2 regions of the Bacillus cereus group sp. Bce041 genome follow, and region 1 is predicted to be linked to the other one. Evidence: riboswitches for the same ligand, from Rfam matches in the RefSeq annotation. Region 1 holds a riboswitch; the other holds the start of a gene.

Region 1 (8,834 bases):
CAGTAGAACAAGATATATGAAGTGAGTGAAGACTAGTGATGAACATACTACATTTTTTATTAGAGAATACGGTTTTCCAAAATGTGTTACAAGATCTGCAGTTAAATGTCCTTTATATAGAAAATGGATGTAAACATCAACAAACGATAGAAAATATCCATCCAAAATGTATGTTTATAGCAAATAGTTTTGAAGAGGGCGAACTATTATTTCAAAGAACGAAACCGCACATTATAATTATGTATGTAACAGATTATTCTCAAATAAAATATATAAAGAATATGTATACCTCGCAAAGTACATTCATTGTCATTTGGGATCAACAAATAACAAAGGAATTTACAGATGTACTTGCATTAGGAATACGTAATATTGTAATAGCCCCTGTAACTCCGCAAGCAGTGTTAGAAGAAGTGAATAAGAGTTTGTATCAACTTTCTTTAGTAAGGCAAGTTAGTTTACAACAGGAACTGCTTCAAACGATGTTTGATTTTCAAAATGATTTATTATTTATAGTAGAAGATGATGAAATTGTTGATTGTAATACAAATTTTTTAACGTTTTTCGGATATGAAAATTTGTTTGCCTATCGCGAGCAACATTTAGTATTTGCTGAACATTTTATTAGAGAAAATGGATACTACTCGACGACGCATGATATAACATGGCTAGACGATACTTTATCAAGCGGTAGAAGAATTAAGATGTCAAATTATGAAGGGGCAGTATCTACTTTTCTATTACGTGCGACACCATTGCCAGAAGATTTATCAAGATTTATTGTAAAGTGCACGGAAATTACAGAATTAGATGAAATCTATCAAGAACAAGAAAGACTTGCTATGATAGATTCATTGACAGAGATTTATAATCGTTTAAAGTTTCAACAAATACTAGAGGTAGAATGGGAAAAGGTAATACGTAATGATGAGAAAATAGCAATTATTTTATTTGATATAGATAATTTTAAAACAGTTAATGACACATATGGTCATGATTTTGGCGATTTGGCATTAATACAACTTGCAGAGCTTATGAAATCTAAAGTGGAGCAGCAACATGTATTTGCAAGATGGGGAGGGGAAGAATTCATTATATTAGTGACAAATACAGTAGAAAAGGAAGCATTTCAAGTTGCGGAATCATTACGATTCTTCATTGAAACAAAGCAATTCACTGGAATTTCGAAGTTAACAGCTAGCTTTGGGGTTGCGTTATATGAACAAGGAACTACAAGAGAAGAATTAATGCAACGAGCGGATATTGCATTATATGAAGCGAAAAAAAATGGAAAGAATCAAGTATGTGTGTATAGAAAAGAAAAAATGTGATTTTTCGCAACAAATTGTTGCGATTTTTTTTTATTGTTTGATAATAGAATAGGGGGACAATTTTTAGCGAAGGAATTATGGAGGATCAATATGATAAAAAAAGTAATGGTGGTGGCTTCACTGTCTGCTATAGTTGGCGGCGGAGTATACTATTTTCTTGTTAGCCCCAATATAAAGGAAAACACTGTATTAACAACTAAAGTGAATCCTACTATTGAATCGGAAGTACAAGGGAATATAGAAGAAAAAGAAGAGCAACAAATTGATTATGCTAGCATATCTCAAAAATTAGATCAATATTTAGTCGGAAAGCAATTCAATGGAACAGTTTTGGTAACAGATAAAGAGCATGTTATATTGAATAAAGGATATGGGTATGCTGATGTTCAAAATAAAATAGAAAATACGCCTCAAACAAAATATCGTATCGGTTCTATTACGAAAACAGTCGTTGCCACATCTATTTTACAGCTGCAAGAACAAGGGAAATTGAATATTCAAGATAATGTAAATAAATATATTCCTTCATTTCCGGAGAATAAAAATATTACGCTATATCATTTATTAACGCATACCTCTGGTTTACCTGAACACGCAAAAGGCAATATTAATGCGGCTTCCCGCTTACAATTAATTAATTGGATTGGACGTCAAAATTTAGAATTTCCTGCAGGAACAGGTTGGAGATATACAGATTATAATTATATGGTGCTTGCTTATATAATAGAACATATATCGAAAAAACCTTTAGGAGATTACATAAAAGAAAACATATTTGTAAAAGCAGATATGCATGAATCCGGTATGGGAAATATGGTACCTGGAGATAAAAATTTTACAAAGGGTTATGTGAAAAAAGATCAAGAGCTTGTACCAGCGCAGAAGTTAGGCATGGATTGGCTATATGGTTGTGGTGAGATGTATACGACAGTTGGAGATATGAAGAAATTAGACGAAGCAATTATAAATGGAAAACTTCTTTCTGAACAAAGTATACAAGCAATGTTTTCACCTTCAGCAGAACGGAAATATGCATTTAGTTTTTATATATATCCAGATTATTTTCATAATCATGGTGTATTATCTGGTTGGAACACTTTCAATAATTTTAATAAAGAAAAAGGAACTTTTGTTATTTTATTTTCAAATGTGAAAAATAGTATGGATGATGACTTTAATAAAGAGTTCCGAAAGATGGTAAATGATTTATTAGAACAAAGGGGATGAGAAAATGGAACATAAAACTTTATCAATAGGTTTCATTGGTATTGGCGTAATGGGAAAAAGTATGGTTTATCACTTAATGCAAGATGGTCACAAAGTATATGTATATAATAGAACGAAAGCAAAAACAGATTCTTTAGTGCAAGATGGTGCAAATTGGTGTAATACGCCAAAAGAGTTAGTAAAGCAAGTTGATATTGTAATGACAATGGTTGGATATCCACATGATGTAGAAGAAGTGTATTTTGGTATAGAAGGAATTATAGAACATGCAAAAGAAGGTATGATAGCAATTGACTTTACGACATCTACACCTACTTTAGCAAAACGGATTAATGAAGTTGCAAAAAGCAAAAATATATATACGTTAGATGCACCTGTCTCAGGAGGAGATGTTGGTGCGAAAGAAGCAAAACTCGCAATTATGGTAGGTGGGGAGAAAGAAATATATGATAGATGCTTACCTTTACTTGAAAAGTTAGGAACAAACATTCAATTACAAGGACCAGCTGGGAGTGGACAACATACAAAAATGTGCAATCAAATTGCGATTGCTTCCAATATGATTGGAGTATGTGAAGCTGTTGCTTACGCGAAGAAGGCTGGACTGAATCCAGATAAAGTGTTAGAGAGTATTTCAACAGGGGCGGCAGGTAGCTGGTCATTAAGTAATTTAGCTCCTCGAATGTTAAAAGGAGACTTTGAGCCAGGATTTTATGTAAAGCATTTTATGAAAGATATGAAAATTGCTTTAGAGGAAGCAGAAAAATTACAATTACCAGTCCCAGGCTTAAGTTTGGCGAAAGAATTGTATGAAGAGTTAATTAAGGATGGCGAAGAAAATAGTGGAACACAAGTACTATATAAAAAATATATAAGGGGGTAAACGAGGTGGACCTTCAAAAGTTTGATGAGATGATTGATACTGTACAGCGAGCTACTTGTATGCAAATTAATGAAAAACAAAAAGAAGCTTTTAAACAAAAATATGATTTTGAACCAGAATTTGAATATGGAAGAGATGAGAAGGGACATTATGTAATTCGAACCTCAAAAAAGATGTTAGAAGAAATGGAGTTTTATTTGGCATTGAAATATGATCGTGATGGAGTGGATCTTTATATGCAAGCTGAGATTGATGGTATATTTCATGTATCTGTTAGCTATGGTGAAGATGCCCTACATCTACAAGAATTGTTTCAATTTCTAGAAGAAAATAAATAAAAGTCCTCATTTGAGGACTTTTATTTATTTAGTCATCTTTAATTTTTATAATTATAAGTTAGAAGCGCGTCGGCATCGTTCAACCGGGAACGGGATAATTTGTGCGATGTGATTAGGACCAAATTGTTTTGTACGAGCATGGCGTATTATATAAAAAGCACACAGAATTGAAACAGGAATAGCGCCGAATAAACCAAATAATAAAGCGCTTACACAAGATGCGACAAATCCTAAAACACCAATTTCTAACTCTTCCATAATAGCTCCTAAAATAACAGGAAATGCTCCACATGTAACTCCAAGTATAAGTGCGATAAGTAAGCTCATGATTATCCCCCTCTGTTTGCGATATTATTTTCCTTCTAAGTTAATTGTAGTATATCACATATAAAACAGAATTTTCAGAAAAAATTCAATAAATGTTCAAAAAATGTTCGAAAAATGCACTTGAAAAATTAAGGTGTAAATTTGTGATGAAATGGTACTTTCAAGTAAATAAAAAATCAGACTTATTTCAAAATGAAATAAGCCTGTTCCATAGGAGGATGTATATATGTAGAGTGAATAAAAGTTTGGAAAAGGGGGTCCAAGTCCTTTTATTCAACTAACTACCTTAATAGATTGGAACCCAGCCTTCAGTTGTCACAAAAATACGAATAGCTACAACTTGGCGATCATCTTGCAAGGTAAAATAATGTCTTGCATTTTCAGGAACAGATATTAAATCGCCTGGCTCAAGTTCAACATCAAAGAATTTCCCATCTTTACCTTCAATAGCGAAAATGCCGTGACCACTGACGATAAAGCGAACTTCGTCATCTGTATGATGGTGTTCCTTTTGGAAATTAATTAATAATTCGTCAAGGTTAGGTGTGCTACTTGAAAGTGAGATTACATCATGTGCTTTATAACCTCGACGTGCTGAAACATCAGCGATTTCTTTTGAAAAAATAGCTAATATTTCAGCTTTGTTTTCATCCGTTAACGAATAATTTTCATTTAAATGAGTAGGAAGTTTAGAAATATTCCATTTCTCATATAAAACGCCTTCCTCTTGTAGAAATTTAGATACTTCCACTTCATTTTCAATACGAGTATTTACTTCATGAATACGAATTTGCGCCATTAGAAACGCCTCCTTGAATTGATAATAGTTTTATATGAAATTGGAATAAAAACTCATAAGCTTCTAATCTCTTCTTTGCATCAAAGCTATCTCGGCCCCATACGGTAATACCGTGGTTACGGATTAATACTGCACCCGAATCTCCTTGTATATGCTTTCGGAAGTTTTCTCCAAGTGTTGGGATATGGGCATGGTTTTCGATAATAGGAATGTGAATGGTTGCACCTTCTTCCCAAATATCGAGAGCTTTAATAATTTCTTGATTTTGAAGGGTGACTGCATCACTATATAAATTTGTGATGACATTATTATCGGTTGTATGAACATGAAGTACGCAACCGGCATTCGTATTGTTATAAATGTGTGTATGCAATATTGTTTCTGCTGAAGGGCGTAATTCAGTCTCTAAAACGGGAACTCCTACATGATCTACTAATAGAAAATCATCTGGAGTGGTTTTTGTTTTATCTTTACCGCTTGCCGTAATAAGAAAAGTAAGTGGTTCATGACTAACCTTTATAGAAATATTACCACTTGTTGCTGGGAACCAATTTCGTGTTGTTAACTCTTGTTTTATCTCGCTTAAGTCATACCATTGACGAAAAAGTTGTTTCATGCCTTCACCTCCAACAAAAGTTTTAATTCAGCTTGCACATCTTGAAATGTTTCAAACGGTGTATAAGCAATATGATTTTCTTCACACTTTGTAATAAGAAAATCGCGAGCGAATACTTTATCAGCTTGTTTCGCGGCTTGTAAATCAGTAATAGAATCTCCAATTACAATATGAAAGTCATCTGTATCACTTAATTTACGGATTAATGATGATTTACATAATCCGCAATGATTTTGACAATGATCATCACAAGAATGAGGCCATTTAACTGTAATAAACTCTGCTGAAAAGTCTGTTTCATTACAATAAATTTGCTCTTTTGGAATGATTCCTTGTAAGAGTGGATAGACGAAGAAATCCATTCCACCTGATATCACGTAAAAAGAAATGTTATTTTCCTTTACGAATTGTATAAACTCATGAAAACCACTACGGATTTCAGCAGTTTCTATTAAAAATTGAATAATATCATCGTGCAGATTAGTAGGTATTAATTGAAATAATTGAGAAACACCTTCTTGAATGGATAGTTCTTGTGATAAAATTTTATTCTTTACTTCTTCGGCTTCTGGTGGTGCGAATTTTTCCATAATGGACATAATGTTATCATTATTTGTAATCGTGCCATCGAAATCACAAAATACTTGAATACTCATAATTTCACCTCATAAGAGGGATTTCCCCATATTTGTAGTGCACTATGCAAATTTATGTCGTCTACTTCATGGAGTGGTTTATTTTGCAAAGTAGCATCAATTGCAGTACGGAAAGCTTTACCGCCGCCTTGCGCTCCATTTGGATGTCCGTGTATCCCGCCGCCAGCATTAATAACAACATCTTTACCGAAATCTCGTACAATAAAGGGAACGAAACCAGGATGAATACCAGCAGACGGAACAGAAAAGCTCTTCTTGAAAGATGCATCGTCTTCAGTTAAATATTTTGAGATAGCAAGAGCCTCCTCTTTTTCTAGCGCAACACTTCCGTATGGAGATGGGAATAATGAAAAGTCAGCCCCAGCATAACGTAGTAGCTTTCCAAGTAATAATGGAGATGAAACTCCATATAACTTGGATGCTGAATAAGCACCACTTACAGCAGGATGTGCCATAATAGGAACTGGGATTTCATCATCTTCTGCAAGTGATTGTAGTACATCTAGTCCGTAAGCAAATACGTTAAATAATAGAATATCAGCTCCAGCTTGCACTGCACGTTTAGCATTTTCTTTTAAATCAAAAGTTCGTCCTGTTAAATTTACGGCATATAACGTTTTATGTCCGTATGTTTCATATACGGATTGTAAAACTTCTTTTCCAGATACAATGCGTTTCGTAAGTGGTGTTAATGCATTTTCAAATAATATTTCATCATCTTTTACTATATCTACACCACCAATTGCTTGATCGCGTAATTGCGTTTTTAAATACCCAATATTTCGTCCAATCATTCCTTTAAAAATACTCATTAAAAGGGGACGATCATGCACTTGTAAAAGGTTTCGAATACCATCTATCCCGAATTTTGGACCAGGAAAATGTTTTTTTAACTCGTCTGAAAAAGTTAAGTCAATTAATTTTACTTCGCCATCAAGGGATAGTTTTCCAAATGTAGTCGTTAAAATTGCTGGTAAATCTGGACTGAAGTTTAATAACGGATATTCGATTTTAATAATTCCGCGTTTTACTTTTTTACGTAAATACGAATTGGTATGTTCATGTTCAGCTAATTCCTCAACATGAATGACATTGCCTTTATGCTGTTTTAATTGTTCTTGTAATAAGTGTGGCAAATGAGTCCAAGAGCCAATTGTTAAACCAAGTGCAATTTGCTCAGCTTTTTTTTCTAAGTTATGTGAACCGTCATGGATCAAATACGTCGCTATTATTCCGCTCATTGTTATAACCTCCTAGTTAAATAAAAAAACCTCTCAGCTAAGGAGAGGTTTTTTTACAACCAGCTCCTTATCTGTCAGCATAATGCTGCGAGAATTAGCACCGTGTCTACAATTGTAGATCGGTTGCCGGGTTTCGTCGGGCTCGTCCCTCCACCTGCTCTTGATAAGAAGTATTTAGAAATGTTTAAATTTTTAAGATAACTGAATTTTGTCAGATATTTTTCGTGTTGTCAATTACTTTTTGAAAAAATTTAATTTATCAATTCGATTAATGGCTTCTCGTAATCTATCTTCTGTATGTAAGAGACCAACACGGACATACCCTTCGCCATGCTCACCAAATCCAACACCAGGAGCAACTGCGACATGTGCTTTTTCTAGTAAAATATTAGAAAATTGCTCAGAGGTATATCCTTTTGGAACGGGAAGCCATGCAAAGAATGATCCTGTTGGAATGTCTACATTCCAACCAATTGAGTGACAGGCTGAAATAAGAGCGTTTCTTCGAGATTCGTAACTATTTACAAGGTCTATTACACAAGACTGTGAACTTAATAGCGCTTCTCGAGCAGCATCTTGAACTGCACCGAATATACTAACATACATATGATCTTGTAATAGGTTAATTGTTTCAATCACACTTTCATTCCCTACAGCAAAAGCGATGCGCCAGCCAGCCATATTGAAAGTTTTTGATAATGTGTAAATTTCAATTCCTATATCTTTCGCACCATCTGCTTGCAAGAAACTAACAGGTTTTTGACCATCAAATCCGATAGCGCCATAAGCAAAATCGTGAACAACTAATATATTATGTTTATTAGCAAAGTGAATGGTTTCATCAAAAAAATCTTTTGATGCAGTAGCACCGGTAGGATTATTTGGATAGTTTAAAAACATTAATTTTGCACGCTCTGCAATAGAGTCATCAATGTTCGTATAATCTGGTAAAAAGTTATTTTCTGCAATAAGTGGCATTCTTTCAAAGTGTGCTTTTGCTAAAGCAACCCCGGATAAATAATCTGGATAACCTGGATCCGGAACGAGAATCGTATCACCAGGATTTGTAAAACAAATCGGTAATTCTACTAGTCCAGCCTTCCCACCAAATAAAATAGCAACTTCAGTTTTTGGGTTTAATTCGACGCCATATTCACGTTTATAGAATGTAGCCACGGCTTCCTTTAAGCTTTCATGTCCGCGAAATGGCGGATATTTATGATGAATGGTCTTTTCGGCAGCATCTTGTAAAGCTTTTACGATATGCTGCGGTGTTGGTTGATCTGGATTACCTTGACCTAGATTAATAACATCGTGACCAGCTGCAACGACTTTGTTAACTTTTGCAACAAGTGAAGCGAAAAATTGTGTTGGCAATGATGTTACTATCTCAGAAGGTTGAAATAATTTCATACT
Region 2 (8,834 bases), on a different contig from region 1:
TTAATTTTCGGATTCGTAATTGTTCATCCACTAACACTCTAATACCAGAACCCTTTTCTCGATTCACAAACTTTATAGTGGACCCGGATATGTCAGCCCATGTCTTTATTTTCTTCGGATTTCCTTTTTGAACATAAAACCCTACATTTCTGGACAATAAATTAATCATAAGACATGGCTGTCCTACTAAAATACGTTTTACGTAAGGAATATTATATGTACCCGTTTCACCATCAAACAAATGCAAACTAACGATACTTCCTTCTCCTTGATACATTTTCACTAAACTCGTTAAGCTACCTTGATACGCTCTTAAAACATTAGAACTTGGCAAACGATTTTCTATACGTTTAGCTAACATATCTAACGTTAGTTCTTGACCACTAATAATACACGTGTTCAAGATACTACTACCATCGTTTTTCACAGGATTAACTTGTACTTTCCCTGTTTTCATTTGCTTTATATATTGATCTAAATCTGCTGCATCAATGCGCATCTGTCTACCAACTCTATAAGAAGGAAGTTCTCCTTTTTTAATTAAGTCGTATACAGTTAATTTTGATACTTTTAATCGCTTTGCTACTTCTTCCGTTGTGTAGGAATGATGATCCATAGACGATTCCTCACTTTCTCCTTTCATTGTAACAAAGAAAAGAATATTTCTCCTATTTTTTAAAAATAGACATATGTTCAAATTATATTCAATTATAACTAGTTATATTTAGTTATATTTAGTTATAATTAGATGTGTCAAAATGAAAGGGGATTTTTTTATGAATAAATTTATATTACGTTCCATCGGGGCACTTATACTTTCTTTCCTTCTTATATTTAGCGCTGCTTGTACAAGTGGGGAAAAGCATACAAAGTCAGCTGCTAAAGAGGATAAAACAGTTGAACTGACTATCTCAGCTGCTGCAAGCTTACAAGATGCATTAAAAGAAATCGAAAAACAATATAAAGAAAAAGAGCCAAATATCAAACTTTCTTTTAACTTCGGTGCTTCTGGAGCACTTCAACAACAAATTGAACAAGGTGCACCTGCTGATTTATTCTTCTCAGCAGCAGAAGATAAATTCCAAACCCTTGTAAAAAAAGGATTCATTAATGAAAAAGAGGGGAAAAATCTCCTTGGAAACGAACTCGTTCTAGTCGTCCCAAAAGATAGTTCTCTTACAAAAATTCAAGATTTAAAAGATGAAAAAATAAAAAAAATTGCACTTGGTACACCTGAATCTGTACCTGCTGGCAAATATGCAAAGGCTTCTCTAACACACGAAAACCTTTGGAATGATGTTCAAAATAAAGTCGTATTTACAAAAGATGTTCGCCAAGTGTTAACATATGTAGAAACAGGGAATGTCGATGCTGGTATCGTATACAAAACAGATGCTCTCATTTCGGATAAAGTAAAGATTGGTGAGACAGCAGCAGCTACTTCTCATGAGCCAATCCACTATCCTTTAGGTGTTATAAAGGAATCTAAACATAAGAAAGAGGCGACTTCATTTTATGAGTATTTGCAGTCAAAAGATGCACAATCTATCTTTAAAAAATATGGATTTACAGTCCTGTCTTAATTACTATGAGCATTGATGCTATTTTATCGCCTGTCTTTCTATCTTTAAGAGTAGCTGCATGCGCCACTATTCTCGTTACAATTTTAGGGACAATTGTCGGGCGAGCACTAGCTCGCTCCTCATGGCGATATAAAGTACTATTAGAAACCATATTTTTATTACCAATGGTACTTCCACCAACTGTTATCGGCTTCTTTCTCATTATCATCTTTGGAAACAACAGCCCGATCGGAAAGTGGGTTGAATCATTATTTCAGCAGTCTATTATGTTCACATCTACTGCTGCGATCATTGCTTCTACAGTTGTTGCATTTCCGCTTATGTACCAATCAGCGAAAACGGGATTTTCTATCGCAAATGTACAAATTGAAGAAAGTGCTCGTGACCTTGGCGCAAGTGAATATCAAGTTTTTCTGCACGTTACACTTCCGCTCGCATTTCCTGCCTTACTAAGCGGGATGATTTTGAGCTTTGTCCGCGCGCTCGGTGAATTTGGTGCTACACTTATGTTTGCCGGGAACATTCCTGGTAAAACACAGACAATCCCAACTGCAATTTACATGGCTATTGATGCAAGTAATATGCAACTCGCATGGACACTTGTAGTTATTACTATCGGTATGTCACTCGTATTTCTACTATGTATTCAACTTATTAATAAAAGAATTACTAACTCTTAAAGCAGCTTTTTTCGAAGCTGCTTCTTTATTTCTTAGGAAATAAAATATACCACCGGGAAATAACTGAATTTTACCTCTTATTAAAATATACATTTTATTTGAATTCACTTTCTAAAATAGGCAATTTCCTGTTATTATATGGAGGTGTTTCAAAAAATGAAGAAATGAAAACGCATTTATATCGTGAATTCTTCATCCTGTTTTAGCGATCGGTAATCTTCTACTCTATTAGTGGGGCATTACCGATCGTTAGAACGATATGTAACTATATTGGTATAGCAAACCGAAGGGAGTCTTGTAATGGACATTTTATTAGCGCTTCTTCCTGCAATTGCATGGGGAAACATCTTATTAGTAAGCGTAAAAATGGGCGGTGGTGCATATAGCCAAACGGTAGGTATGACAATCGGTGCTCTATTCTTCGCAACAATTATGTATGTATTTACTCAACCAGCTTTAACAATGACAATCTTAATTGTTGGTTTTATTTCAGGTTTATTCTGGGCTTTAGGACAAGTAAACCAATTAAAAACAGTTGAAAAACTAGGTGTTTCAACTACTGTAACGATTTCTACTGGTATGCAACTTGTTGCAACTTCTATCTTTGGGGTTATCGCTTTCCGTGAGTGGACTACTACTACAACGATCATTCTGGGAACGATTGCAATCCTATTAATCGTAGTTGGTGTTGTATTCACATCATTAGATGATAAAGAAAATGCTCAGCCACCTGGACAATTGAAAAAAGGACTTCTTACTTTAATTGTTTCTACTTTCGGCTATCTTGTATATGTAATTATTATTCGTTGGTATAATATCGATGGTTGGTCTGCTATTTTACCACAAGCAGTTGGTATGTTTGTTGGTGCAGTTGTACTGACGTCTAAACATAAACCATTTAACAAATATGCAATCCGTAATGCTTTGTCTGGTTTACTATGGGGAACTGGAAACTTATTCTTACTTCTTTCATTACCACGTGTTGGAGTAGCAACAAGCTTCCCATTATCTCAAACTGGAATCGTTATCTCAACATTCGGTGCGATTGTATTCTTAGGTGAAAAGAAAACAAAACGTCAATTGATCTTTATTGCACTAGGTAGTGTTTTAATTATCGGCGGCGCTGTATTACTTGGTATGACAAAAGCATAATCTTATATTCTATTAGTAAACCCCTGAAGCATATGTACTTCAGGGGTTTTTTAATTCTAATTATTTTCTAGATATAATTATTTGTATGTTCTTGCCCCTTATAATTGCTCTTCCACTCTAGCAAACCAGCTACACATATAAAGAGATTAATAATAGCTAATATTAGCATGAATTTCCTCCTTCTCATTATCCATTCCATCTACGATAAGTCTTTTCTTTTTACAAAATTCTCTTAAAGATGATATCGTTTTTATAACATATCTCTACTAGAAAGGAATAAAGGATATGCTAACTAAACATCGAATTTTATTTATTGGTGCCGGTCGTATGGCAGAAGCTATATTTTCCGGATTACTTAAAACAAGCAAAGAGTACATCGAAGAAATTATCGTCTCTAACCGAAGCAACATAGAAAAGCTAAAACAGTTACAACATCAATATAATGTGTCTACTACAACAGATTGGAAACAGCATGTTACATCTGTTGATACGGTTGTTTTAGCAATGCCACCTTCGGCTCATGAAGAGTTATTAGCTGAGCTATCTCCGTTAATATCAAATCAACTAGTCGTAACAGTAGCAGCTGGCATTGGACCATCTTATTTAGAAGCTAGACTCCCAAAAGGCACGCCTGTTGCTTGGATTATGCCTAATACAGCTGCTGAAATTGGAAAGTCTATCTCCTTATATACAATGGGACAATCAGTAAACGAGATACATCAAGAAACCCTGCAACTACTTTTAAAAGGTATTGGTACTTCGCAACTTTGTACTGAGGAAGAAGTTCATCAGCTTACTGCAGTTACTGGAAGTGCACCAGCCTTCCTTTATTACTTTGCTGAAAGCTTAATTGAAGCAACAAAAAGTTATGGAGTTGATGAAGAAACCGCAAAACATCTTGTCATTCAAATGATTTCTGGCTCTGCTTCTATGCTTGAACAAACGCAAAATCCAGCTAACCTTCGCGAACAAGTAACAACGCCAGGTGGTTCCACAGCTGAAGGTCTCAAAACTTTATACGAATATAATTTTTCAGAGGCAATTCAAAAAGCAGTAGAAGCAACAAACAAAAAAGCTAGGGGGAAATAATATGATTTTAACAAGTTTAAAAGACTATACAACATTACATAACGGTGTAAAAATGCCTTGGTTTGGTTTAGGTGTTTTTAAAGTAGAAGATGGTTCAGAAGTAATTGATTCTGTAAAAGCAGCAATTAAAAATGGCTACCGCAGCATCGATACTGCAGCAATCTATCAAAATGAAGAAGGCGTTGGGCAAGCGATTCGTGAATCCGGTGTTTCACGTGAAGAATTATTTATTACCTCAAAAGTATGGAATAGCGATCAAGGATATGAAACAACGCTTCAAGCATTTGAAACTACATTAGAGAAATTAGGTCTAGAATATTTAGATTTATATTTAGTACATTGGCCTGTAAAAGGGAAATATACTGAATCATGGAAAGCATTAGAAACACTTTATAAAGATGGCCGTGTTCGCGCTATCGGTGTGAGTAATTTCCACATTCACCACTTACAAGACGTATTTGAAATTGCTGAAATTAAGCCAATGGTCAACCAAGTGGAATACCACCCACGTTTAGCACAAGAAGAGTTACATGCATTCTGTAAAGAACATAATATCCAGCTTGAAGCTTGGTCACCATTAATGCAAGGACAACTACTAGATAATCCAACGTTACAAGAAATTGCGACAAAATATAATAAATCAACTGCGCAAATTATTTTACGTTGGGATTTACAAAACGAAGTTGTAACAATTCCCAAATCAATTAAAGAACATCGCATTATTGAAAATGCAAACATCTTCGACTTTGAATTAAGTGCTGATGATATGAAAGCAATTCAAGCTTTAAATGAAGATCGTCGCGTTGGTCCAGATCCAGATAACTTTAACTTCTAGTAGAAAAACCACTGCCATATGCAGTGGTTTTTTCATTTAAGAAAACTGAAAATTTAAACTATATTTCATTTAGTTGACACTTCATTATTCAAGGTGTAAGATTTTGAATTATCAAAGAAACACAAAAATTAATAAAATTTATTCGTTTACTCATTGTATCAAGAGAGGTGGAGGGACTGGCCCTTTGAAACCTCGGCAACAGGTTCATTTTGAATACTGTGCCACTTCCTGCAAGCTTTATGCTTGAAAGATAGAATGAGGGACTTCGTTTATATACGGGTGCATAACTTGTACGTAAAAATCCCTCTTTCTCAATATGAAAAGAGGGATTTTTTATTTTTCATTTCCCTCATCATCATCCAAACTTAATTATTTAGGAGGAAAATCAAATGAAAAAGAAGTTTGTACCCGGTATTGCATCAGTTGTAGGAGTAAGTATTTTATTAACTGGTTGCGGTAGTTATAAAAACGAAGCAAGCGGAGCAAATGCAAAAGACGAGGCACCTAGTAAACAGGTTTTAAACTTATCTTCACCTACTGAAATACGAACAATGGATACGGCTCGTGCTACAGATACTGATTCTGGTCAAGTAATGAGAAACGTATTTGAAGGTTTGTATAATCTTGGTGAAGGTAACAAACCTGTTCCTGGTGTTGCAAAATCTCATGAAGTAAGTGGCGATAAAACGAAATACACATTCCATTTGCGAGATTCAAAATGGTCAAACGGCACTCCTGTTACAGCTAAAGATTTTGTGTTCGCTTGGCAACGTGCCGTAGATCCAGCAACAGCCTCTGAATATGCATTTTTATTCTTTGATATTAAAAACGCAACAAAAATTAACAACAAAGAACTTCCAGCCGACCAACTTGGTGTAAAAGCAGTTGATGACCATACGTTTGAGGTAGAATTAGAGCGTCCTGTTCCTTATTTTATTAGCTTAACAGCGTTCCCAACATTTCTACCAATTAATGAGGAATTCTTTAAAGTACAAGGTGATAAGTACGCTTTAGAAGATAATACAATCTTGTACAATGGAGCTTTTACACTAAGCGATTGGAAGCACGAACAAAGCTTTAAATTTAAGAAGAACCCTACCTATTGGGATAAAGATACTGTCAAACTAGAAGAAATCAATTTTAATGTCGTAAAAGAAAAATCAACAGAAGTAAATTTATTCGAGTCAAAACAATTAGATCGTATAAAACTAACATCTGACTTCGTCGATAAATATAAAAAGGATGCTAACTTTAAAGAACGTCCAAACGTAGGCGTACAATTTTTACGTATGAATCAACAAAACAAAGTACTTCAAAACGTTTCTGCACGCCAAGCAATTGATCAAACAATTGATAGAAAATCCTTTGTAAATACGTTATTAAATGATGGCTCTACACCAACATTTGGTCTCGTTCCAAAAAACTTTGCAAAAGGACCTGAAGGAAAAGACTTCCGTACTGCAAACGGCGATTTAACAAAAGTTGATACAAAATCTGCACAAGAGTTATGGAAAAAAGCTAAACAAGAGCTTGGTTCTGAAAAGATAACATTAGAATTATTAACGAGTGATGCTGACCTTGATAAGAAAACTGGTGAATTCTTAAAAGGACAACTAGAAAAGAATCTAGATGGATTAACAGTAAATATAAAACCTCAGCCGCGTAAGCAACAAGTTTCGCTTTTATTAAAAGGTGACTACGAAATCGGAATTGATGGCTGGAGCCCTGACTTTGCGGATCCAATTACATTCCTTGAGCTATTTACAACGAATAACCCTTATAACTTAGATCATTACTCTAATAAGGAATTCGATGAAACAATAGCAAAAGTGAAAACAACTTTAGCTGGTGATGAAAAAGCTCGCTGGGAAGCATTACTAGCATCCGAGAAAATATTATTTAAAGACTCTGTTATCGCTCCTCTTTACCAAAAAGGCGAATCTTATTTAGAACGTTCTTATGTGAAAGGAATTGTGCAAGTAGACTTTGCAGGTCAATTAAACTTCAAGTGGGCAAAAATTGAAAAATAAAGTGAAACTTTAATAAGTGGGGGTTTCTTCATCCCCACTTATTATTAGCCCACACCAATTGTTTTTTTAGCAAAATATATTAAAAATAGGTTCTCTCACACATGAGAATCTGCTTTTTTAATATATTATTCTGAGAAATTAGCAATCTATTTTTATTATTGACATATAGTTCTTTTCAGTGTTAATATTCTAAATAATCAAAGAAACAAAATATTTCACCATCAAAATATAATGTCTACTACGTTGAAACATATAACGATAGATTATAGTTCAACATGTATATACATATAGAACACCTGATTACCTATAAACAAATATTTATAATAGGTTTTATCTCCTTCTATAGCTACTTCAAGACACGGACATTATGACGTTACGAACAACACATTTAGGGAGGAACGAACAATGAAGAAAAAAGTTGTACCTGTTGTTGCATCTGTTTTAGGGGCAAGTCTATTACTAACTGCTTGCGGGGGAAATAAAGATAATGCAAGCGGAGCGAAAGCAAACGATAAAGCACCTGATAAACAGGCAATTAACTTATCATTCGCTTCAGAAATTCCAACAATGGATGTTGCAAAAGCAACGGATGGGGAATCCATGAACGTAATGCGTAATGTTTTTGAAGGGCTATATGCAATGGGAGAAGATAATAAACCGGTTCCTGGTGTCGCTGAGTCGGTTGACATTAGTCCCGATAAAACAAAATATACATTCCATCTCCGTGATTCAAAATGGTCAAACGGTACTCCTGTTACAGCAAAGGACTTTGCCTTCGCTTGGCAACGTGCCGTAAATCCTGATACAGCAGCTGAATACGCATTCTTATTCTTCGATATAAAGAATGCGAAACAAATAAACCAAAAACAATTGCCAATTGATCAACTAGGGGTCAAAGCTGTTGATGATAAAACGTTAGAAGTACAACTAGACCGTCCTGTTCCCTACTTCTTAAGCTTAACTACATTCTCAACATTCTTACCAATTAATGAAGAGTACTTAAAGTCTCAAGGCGATAAATATGGTTTAGAAACAAATCATTTAATTTATAACGGTGCTTTCACATTAGATAACTGGAAACATGAACAAAGCTTCCAATTGAAGAAAAATCCTAACTATTGGGATGCTAAAACTGTAAAATTAGAAGAAATCAACTTCAATGTCGTTAAAGATAAGTCTACAGAAGTGAACTTATATGATTCAGGACAAATTGATCGTGTTGCTTTAACTGCAGAGTTTGTTGATAAATATAAGAGCGATCCAAACTTCAAAGAACGCGCTGAAGTCGGTATTCAATTCTTACGATTAAATCAGAAAAATGAAACATTAAAAAATCAACATGCACGCCTTGCTATTAACGGCGCAATGAATAAAAAAGCTTACGTAGAAACAATCTTAAATAACGGCGCTGTTCCAGCTGAAGGAATGGTTCCTGCGAAATTTGCAAAGAGCCCAGAAGGCAATG

The links. Region 1 has a riboswitch for S-adenosylmethionine ahead of mtnW (2,3-diketo-5-methylthiopentyl-1-phosphate enolase). Riboswitches for the same ligand answer to the same signal wherever they lie in the genome.
Region 2: it holds a riboswitch for S-adenosylmethionine, as region 1 does, so the genes downstream of both, ACUN13_RS28535 (peptide ABC transporter substrate-binding protein) here and mtnW (2,3-diketo-5-methylthiopentyl-1-phosphate enolase) in region 1, are expected to answer to the same signal.

Annotation. Positions count from the first base shown of each region.
Region 1 covers NZ_JBQXON010000001.1:328,420-337,253, reverse strand. Annotated here, with positions in the region: gene ACUN13_RS01660 (GGDEF domain-containing protein) at 39-1,331, shown strand; gene ACUN13_RS01655 (serine hydrolase) at 1,422-2,558, shown strand; gene ACUN13_RS01650 (NAD(P)-dependent oxidoreductase) at 2,563-3,441, shown strand; gene ACUN13_RS01645 (DUF3909 family protein) at 3,447-3,779, shown strand; gene ACUN13_RS01640 (hypothetical protein) at 3,831-4,106, opposite strand; gene ACUN13_RS01635 (1,2-dihydroxy-3-keto-5-methylthiopentene dioxygenase) at 4,393-4,905, opposite strand; gene ACUN13_RS01630 (methylthioribulose 1-phosphate dehydratase) at 4,883-5,521, opposite strand; gene ACUN13_RS01625 (2-hydroxy-3-keto-5-methylthiopentenyl-1-phosphate phosphatase) at 5,518-6,177, opposite strand; gene mtnW (2,3-diketo-5-methylthiopentyl-1-phosphate enolase) at 6,174-7,418, opposite strand; SAM riboswitch class I at 7,483-7,588, opposite strand; gene ACUN13_RS01615 (pyridoxal phosphate-dependent aminotransferase) at 7,653-8,831, opposite strand.
Region 2 covers NZ_JBQXON010000018.1:23,399-32,232, forward strand. Annotated here, with positions in the region: gene ACUN13_RS28505 (substrate-binding domain-containing protein) at 1-616, opposite strand, end outside; gene modA (molybdate ABC transporter substrate-binding protein) at 777-1,583, shown strand; gene modB (molybdate ABC transporter permease subunit) at 1,589-2,263, shown strand; gene ACUN13_RS28520 (GRP family sugar transporter) at 2,564-3,415, shown strand; gene proC (pyrroline-5-carboxylate reductase) at 3,701-4,504, shown strand; gene ACUN13_RS28530 (aldo/keto reductase) at 4,506-5,339, shown strand; SAM riboswitch class I at 5,492-5,596, shown strand; gene ACUN13_RS28535 (peptide ABC transporter substrate-binding protein) at 5,729-7,369, shown strand; gene ACUN13_RS28540 (peptide ABC transporter substrate-binding protein) at 7,775-8,834, shown strand, end outside.